DNA from 2 places in the Blautia faecicola genome. Region 1 is predicted to be linked to the other one. Evidence: a T-box and tRNA genes for the amino acid it is inferred to sense, from the RefSeq annotation. Region 1 holds a T-box; the other holds one or more tRNA genes.
What was found. A T-box is a leader RNA that pairs with one kind of tRNA and senses whether it is charged. The one in region 1 lies ahead of proS (proline--tRNA ligase), so its partner is inferred to be a tRNA-Pro.
Positions count from the first base shown of each region.

Region 2: it encodes a tRNA-Pro, which carries the amino acid that the T-box ahead of proS (proline--tRNA ligase) is inferred to sense. The anticodon was not compared.

Region 1 is NZ_SDKC01000001.1:496,698-500,470, reverse strand. It holds gene ETP43_RS02080 (CCA tRNA nucleotidyltransferase) at 1-582, opposite strand, end outside; gene proS (proline--tRNA ligase) at 671-2,110, opposite strand; T-box leader at 2,254-2,466, opposite strand; gene upp (uracil phosphoribosyltransferase) at 2,535-3,164, opposite strand; partial or broken gene ETP43_RS18205 (DUF6783 domain-containing protein) at 3,191-3,352, shown strand; partial or broken gene ETP43_RS18200 (DUF6783 domain-containing protein) at 3,290-3,433, opposite strand; gene rpiB (ribose 5-phosphate isomerase B) at 3,430-3,773, opposite strand, start outside.
Region 2 is NZ_SDKC01000001.1:836,070-839,842, forward strand. It holds gene ETP43_RS03840 (THUMP domain-containing class I SAM-dependent RNA methyltransferase) at 1-878, shown strand, start outside; gene ETP43_RS03845 (XTP/dITP diphosphatase) at 875-1,477, shown strand; gene ETP43_RS03850 (metallophosphoesterase family protein) at 1,474-1,962, shown strand; tRNA gene ETP43_RS03855 (tRNA-Pro) at 2,089-2,163, shown strand; tRNA gene ETP43_RS03860 (tRNA-Gly) at 2,187-2,257, shown strand; tRNA gene ETP43_RS03865 (tRNA-Arg) at 2,284-2,357, shown strand; tRNA gene ETP43_RS03870 (tRNA-His) at 2,386-2,459, shown strand; tRNA gene ETP43_RS03875 (tRNA-Gln) at 2,478-2,549, shown strand; tRNA gene ETP43_RS03880 (tRNA-Lys) at 2,555-2,627, shown strand; tRNA gene ETP43_RS03885 (tRNA-Leu) at 2,672-2,751, shown strand; gene add (adenosine deaminase) at 2,846-3,773, shown strand, end outside.

The DNA.
Region 1 (3,773 bases):
CTCCGCACTAATCTTTGAAAGCGTCGATGCCAGTTCCACAATTGCCTTTTTGGTATTTTCTTCAATCTCAAATCCAAGCTGCGCTGCAAACCGTACCGCCCGAAGGATCCTCAGTGCATCTTCACCGAACCGCTGCCACGGATCTCCCACACAGCGGATGATTTTTCTTTGCAGATCATTCATCCCGCCAAATTCATCAATCAGCCCACGATCTTTGCTGTAAGCCATGGCATTGATCGTAAAATCGCGGCGTTTCAGGTCTTCGGTCAGATTTGAGGTAAACTGCACCTCTTTCGGGTGTCTGCCATCCTCGTATTCCCCGTCGATCCGGTATGTGGTCACTTCGTAACCGACGCCATGTACCATAACCGTCACGGTTCCATGCTGAAGACCGGTATCCACGGTTTTGGGAAATAATTCCTTCACCTGATAAGGAGTGGCAGATGTGGTTATGTCCCAGTCATCCGGCGTTCTGTTCAACACCGAATCCCGGACACAGCCACCCACTGCAAATCCCTCATACCCATGCGCCTGAAGCACATCAATAATCATGTTTACTGCTGCCGGTAACTGTAACCGCATTCTATCCACTCCTTTTCTGTTTCATGCTATTCGTTCTGAACACCGATAACAGCCGAATGCCTTTATTGATGTTCCCACACTTTTTCTTTTAGTATGCTCTGCCCCAGTATACCATTTTTGTCGCCGGTTTTCCACAGCATACACAGGTATCTGCCAGATGTTCCTGGTTAAATGGGATACAACGGGAAGTTGCTGCTGTATCTTCTTTGATCTTGTCCTCACATGCCTGATCGCCGCACCACATAGCTTTGATAAATCCAGGTTTTTCGTTGATGGTCTTTACAAACTCTTCGTAGGTGGTTGCTGTATAGGTATGTGCATCTCTGTGTGCTCTTGCTCTCTCCAGCATATCTGCCTGAATCGTATCCAGGATTTCTGTTACTTTCTCAGCCAGTTCCGGTAAAGCGACAACAATCTTTTCACCGGTATCTCTTCTTGCAACAACTGCCTGATTTGCCTCGATATCCTTCGGTCCACACTCGATACGAACCGGGATACCACGCATCTCCTGCTCAGCGAATTTGAATCCCGGGCTCTTGTCGGTAGCATCTGTTTTCACACGGATACCTGCTGCTTTCAGTGCAGCTTCCAGTTCAGCGGCTTTTTCCAGAACGCCTTCTTTTCTCTGCTGGATCGGGATAATCATTGCCTGTACCGGTGCGATTCTCGGCGGCAGTTTCAGTCCGCTGTCATCGCCGTGTACCATGATCAGCGCACCGATCATACGGGTTGTCATACCCCAGGATGTCTGATGTACATACTGTAATTTATTTTCTTTGTCTGTATACTGGATGCCGAATGCCTTTGCAAATCCATCGCCAAAGTTATGGCTGGTACCGGACTGCAGGGCTTTTCCGTCATGCATCAGGGATTCGATGGTGTAAGTAGCTTCTGCACCTGCAAATTTTTCTTTGTCTGTCTTTCTTCCTTTGATAACCGGGATTGCCAGTACCTGCTCGCAGAAATCTGCATACAGATTCAGCATCTGGATGGTTCTCTCTTCTGCTTCCTCAGCCGTTGCATGTGCGGTATGTCCTTCCTGCCACAGAAATTCTCTGGAACGCAGGAACGGACGGGTTGTCTTCTCCCAGCGCATAACGGAACACCACTGGTTATATACTTTCGGCAGATCTCTGTGGGACTGGATCTCTTTTGCATAGAAATCACAGAACAGGGTCTCGGAAGTCGGACGGATGCACAGACGCTCCTGCAGCGGTTCGAGTCCGCCGTGTGTTACCCATGCAACTTCCGGTGCAAATCCTTCTACGTGGTCTTTTTCTTTCTGCAGAAGGCTTTCCGGAATCAGCATTGGCATATACACATTTTCTACACCTGTCTCTTTGAATCTTCTGTCCAGTTCATGCTGGATATTTTCCCAGATCGCATAACCTGCCGGTTTGATCGCCATACATCCTTTTACACTGGTGTAATCAATCAGATCTGCTTTTTTTACTACATCGGTATACCACTGTGCGAAATCCTCTTCCATGGAAGTGATCGCTTCTACCATTTTTTTGTCTTTTGCCATCTTTATTTCCTCCATTTTTGTTCTCACGTACTCTCGGAATCTTTCTGTGCCTGATTTTGCGAGATAATTTTTGTCAGTTGTATCCGAGAGTACATTTCTCTATCTCCAGGGGATTCCAGATCAAAATAAGCACCTGATCCCCAAAAAGGGACCAGATGCTTATCCGGCGGTACCACCCTAATTAACAGCCCGAAGACTGCTCACTTTCTTTCACTCTTTTTTAACGCCAAAGTCGCGGTCTGCTTATTCACAGACAGCTCCGGGGCCGGTTCCACACGTTCCGCACAGAAATCTTCCACCATTGATTTCCTCTCTGTTGATTGTCTCCTGTGTACTATTCCCTTCATCGCCTTTTTATTTTATTGCTGATAGGATTTTATCGGAAACTCCCTGATTTGTCAAGGGGTTGCTATCCGACTCTCTCTTATTTTGTTCCGAAAATTCTGTCTCCGGCATCCCCAAGACCCGGTACGATATAGCCGTGATCGTTCAGATGATCATCCAGTGCACCGATGTAGATATCCACATCCGGGTGTACTTCCTGCAGTTTCTTCACACCTTCCGGTGCTGCGATGATACACATGAAACGGATATTTTTTACACCTTTCTGTTTCAGCATGGTGATCGCTGCTTCTGCAGATCCACCGGTTGCCAGCATCGGGTCAACGACAAAGATATCACGCTCAGAACTGTCTGCCGGAAGTTTGCAGTAATATTCTACCGGTACCAGAGTTTCCGGATCACGGTACAGACCGATATGTCCTACTTTTGCAGCCGGGATCATTGCCAGCATACCTTCTACCATTCCCAGACCTGCACGGAGGATCGGCACTACAGCCAGTTTCTTTCCTGCCAGTTCTTTTGCAGTCATTTTTGTGATCGGAGTTTCGATCTCCACATCTTCCAGTTTCAGATCTCTGGTCGCCTCATAGCACATCAGCATGGCAATCTCACCGATCATTTCTCTGAATTCCTTGCTGCTTGTCTCTGTTCTTCTGATAATTCCGATTTTATGCTGAATCAACGGGTGATCCATAACTACTACTTTTGACATTTGTTCTCCTTCCTGCTGTTCCCAGCATGTCACTCTTTTGTTATTTTGTAGCGCGGCTCCAGTTTCCATTCATCGCTAGAGCGTGTCTGAAAAAGGCTTTTCGTGAGCTGCGAGTCCCAGTTTGTGGGAGATTTTATCCGAATAAGGGCGGCGTAGCGGGCTACGTCAACCGAATGAGGGTAAAATATACCGCAAAGTGGGGCTCGCAGATTGCGGAAATGATTTTTCAGACACGCTCTACGGCTGTTACCTTTTTCAGTCTTTTTTATTCTCCATCTGCCGGCTCCTCGATCAGTTTGATTCTGCGGATGTGGCGCTCATCGTTGGAAAACGGGGTATCCAGGAATGTCTCAACGATCTTGATTGCAAGTCCCGGTCCTACAACTCTGCCACCGAGTGCCAGTACGTTCGCATCGTTGTGTTCTCTGGTTGCCTGTGCACAGAAGCAATCGGTACATAATGCGGCACGGATTCCCGGTACTTTGTTGGCTGCAATCGAGATACCGATTCCGGTTCCGCAAATCAGGATTCCTTTCTCACACTCGCCGTCTACGATGGCGTGTGCTACCTTTCTTGCATAGATTGGATAATCTACAGAATCTGTGCTGT
Region 2 (3,773 bases), 340 kb from region 1:
TAAAGAAAGCCTCTTCGATCAAGAGTAAACTGTTCAGTCCTTCCGATATTCAGTCCATCATGAAAAAAGCCATGGTGGAACGGATGAAACAGAAGTATCACAGAGAGCGGTTTGAGGAAGACGGAGTCAGCTATCCGGTGCGTGTATCTCTGATGAAAGATATTGTGACTGTGGGCATCGACACGACAGGGGTATCCCTACATAAGAGAGGATACCGAAAATTACAGTCCAAAGCACCGATCTCCGAGACACTGGCAGCAGCACTGATCATGCTGACGCCGTGGAAGAAAGACCGGATTCTGGTGGATCCTTTCTGCGGAAGCGGAACGTTCCCGATCGAAGCTGCCATGATGGCATGCAATATCGCTCCGGGTATGAACCGTTCGTTCCTTGCAGAGGACTGGATAAACCTGATTCCGCGCAAACACTGGTATAACGCACTGGAGGAGGCGCAGGATCTGGTACATATGGAAGAAAGTCTGGATCTGCAGGGATACGATATTGATCCGGAAGTAGTAAAAAATGCGAGAGAAAATGCGACAGCGGCGGGTGTGGATCATCTGATCCATTTCCAGCAGAGAGAAGTGGCGAAGCTGCGTCATCCGAAAAAATACGGATTTATCATCACCAATCCGCCATACGGCGAGCGTCTCGAAGAAAAAGAAATGCTTCCGGGGCTGTACCGCCAGATCGGTGAAGTGTATGAAAAACTGGATGCCTGGTCGATGTATCTGATCACCAGTTATCAGGATGCGGAGCGCTATATTGGAAGAAAGGCAGATAAGAACCGGAAAATCTATAATGGCATGATCCGGACCTATTATTATCAGTTCCTTGGTCCGAAACCGCCGAAACGCAGAGAGGGAGAGACACGATGAAACGTTTGATATTTGCCACGGGCAATCAGAATAAAATGCGGGAGATCCGGGAGATCCTTGCCGATCTTCCGGTGGAGATCCTGTCGATGAAAGAAGCAGGGATCGAAGCAGATATTGTCGAGGATGGAAAAACATTTGAAGAAAATGCGATCATCAAGGCAAAAGCGATCATGGAACTGACCGGAGAACTGGTCCTTGCCGACGATTCCGGTCTGGAAATTGACTATCTGAACAAAGAGCCGGGAATCTATTCCGCAAGATATATGGGAGAGGACACCTCTTACCGGATCAAAAATGCCAGCCTGATCGAGCGCCTGGCAGGGGTGCCGGATGAAAAAAGAACCGCCCGCTTTGTCTGTGCGATCGCAGCCGCATTTCCGGATGGAACCGTGAAAACCACCGAGGGAGTGATCGAAGGCCGGATCGGATATGAGGAACGCGGAGAGAACGGATTTGGCTATGATCCGATCTTTTATGTGCCGGAATTCGGCTGTACGACAGCAGAACTTCCCGAAGAACAGAAAAATGCGGTCAGCCACCGCGGAAAAGCACTGGAAAAGATGCGAGAGATCCTGAAAGAGAGTGTGAGCGCAGAATGAAGATTTTGGTAGTCAGCGACACGCACGGACACGATGAGAATCTGATGTGTGCCCTGCAGCGGGAATTGCCGATCGATGCACTGATCCACTGCGGGGATCTGGAAGGTTCCGAAGAGTATATCCCGGAGGCTGTGGAATGTCCCTGTTACTTCGTGAGAGGAAATAATGACTTTTTCAGCGATCTGCCAAAAGAAGAAGAGTTTACGCTGGGCAATTATCGGATCCTGGTGACGCACGGACATCTGTACGGTGTCTCGATGAGTACCTGTGTGCTGGAGGAAGAAGCGAGAAGCAGACAGGTACAGGTGGTTATGTTCGGACACACCCACTATCCGTATCTGGAAGAGATGGAAGATCTGACGGTTTTAAACCCGGGCAGTCTTTCCTATCCCCGCCAGCCCGGACGTAAGCCGAGCTATCTTGTGATGGAAATTGATGAGCAGGGCAAGGCACATTACGAACACCGATACCTCGAAAAAGCCTGAAAAATAAGGAAAAATCGGGAAAATAAAAAAAATTAAAAAAATTTGAAAAAAGGTGTTGACTTTTAGAGAACTATACACTATAATACTCCTTGTGCTGAGCGAGAGAGCTCAACACGAGGAACGAAACGGGGTGTGGCTCAGCTTGGCTAGAGCGCCTGGTTTGGGACCAGGAGGTCGCAGGTTCGAATCCTGTCACCCCGACTTAACAACTAAATATTTCCTTTGCGGGTGTAGTTCAATGGTAGAACACCAGCCTTCCAAGCTGGATACGTGGGTTCGATTCCCATCACCCGCTTCCATCAGACAATATCTGATGAGTACGTGTTTGTAGCTCAGTTGGATAGAGCAACGGCCTTCTAAGCCGTGGGTCGGGGGTTCGAATCCCTCCAAGCACGTTTCTTTTCTCTAAAGAGGAAAGGTATGGTGGGTATAGCGCAGTTGGTTAGCGCGCCAGATTGTGGCTCTGGAGGCCCAGGGTTCGAATCCCTGTATCCACCCTGCCGTAAGGCGTACGTTGGGCTATCGCCAAGCGGTAAGGCACAGGACTTTGACTCCTGCATTCGGCAGTTCGAATCTGCCTAGCCCAGGTTATGGGATATTAGCTCAGTTGGTAGAGCACTTGACTTTTAATCAAGTTGTCCGGGGTTCGAATCCCCGATGTCTCATCGGACAAGCCTAGTGCTTGTCCTTTTTTCGTTGTAGGATACAGGCGGTTATGGCGGAATTGGCAGACGCGCTGGTTTTAGGTGCCAGTGGGCAACCGTGTGGGTTCGAGTCCCACTAACCGCATTATATAGAAAGTATTGATATCATATCTTAGATTCTGATTGATTTCCCAGAGGATAAAAATTATAGAAGAACTGAAAAAGGAGGCCATTAGCGTATGAAAGAAAGAAAATGGCTGGCAGATCTGCCGAAAGTTGATCTCCATTGCCATCTGGATGGTTCACTGAATCTGGAAACGGTACGAAACCTGACGGGCAAGCAGGAGATTTCATGGGAGGATCTGCAGGCGGCAGCAGACTGTGACAGTCTGAAGACCTATCTGGAGAAATTTGATCTTCCGCTGCTCGGGATGCAGACGGCAGAGGGGCTGCGGGAGGCGGCAAAGTCGTTTCTGCTGGATCTGAAAAAAGAAAATGTGATGTATGTGGAAGTGCGTTTTGCCCCGCAGCTTTCCGTTCATGAAGGATTTGGCTGTTCGCAGGTCATCGAGGCGGTTCTTGAGGGGCTGCGGGAGGCAGAAGCGATCTGTAAGATCTCCTGGCGGGTGATCTGCTGTGCAATGCGCCATCATACGATGGAACAGAATCTGGAAGTGTTCCGGACTGCCACAGAGTATCTGGATCGCGGGGTGTGTGCGGTGGACCTTGCAGGGGATGAGGCATCCTATCCGGCATCACAGTTTACAGACCTGTTTGCGGAGGCGAGAGCACTGGGTATCCCGTTTACGATCCATGCAGGTGAATGCCACAGCACGGAAAATGTGAGAACTTCGATCGAGATGGGCGCAAAAAGGATCGGACACGGGATCGCGATGAAAGAAGATCCGGAACTGATGAAACTGGCAGCGGAAAGAGACGTGGGGATCGAGATGTGCCCTTGCAGCAATTTTCAGACGAAAGCGGTGCAGGAGGGAGAAGAATATCCACTGGCGCTCTTTTGGGAACAGGGGCTTCTGGTAACGGTTAATACCGATAATCGTACCGTCAGTCAGACCAGCGAGACCAGAGAACTGAAGATGGCACTGGAACTGATGGAAGCGTCCCAAAAACCGGTGGAAGATGAGAAGACATTTTGCAGAAAACTGA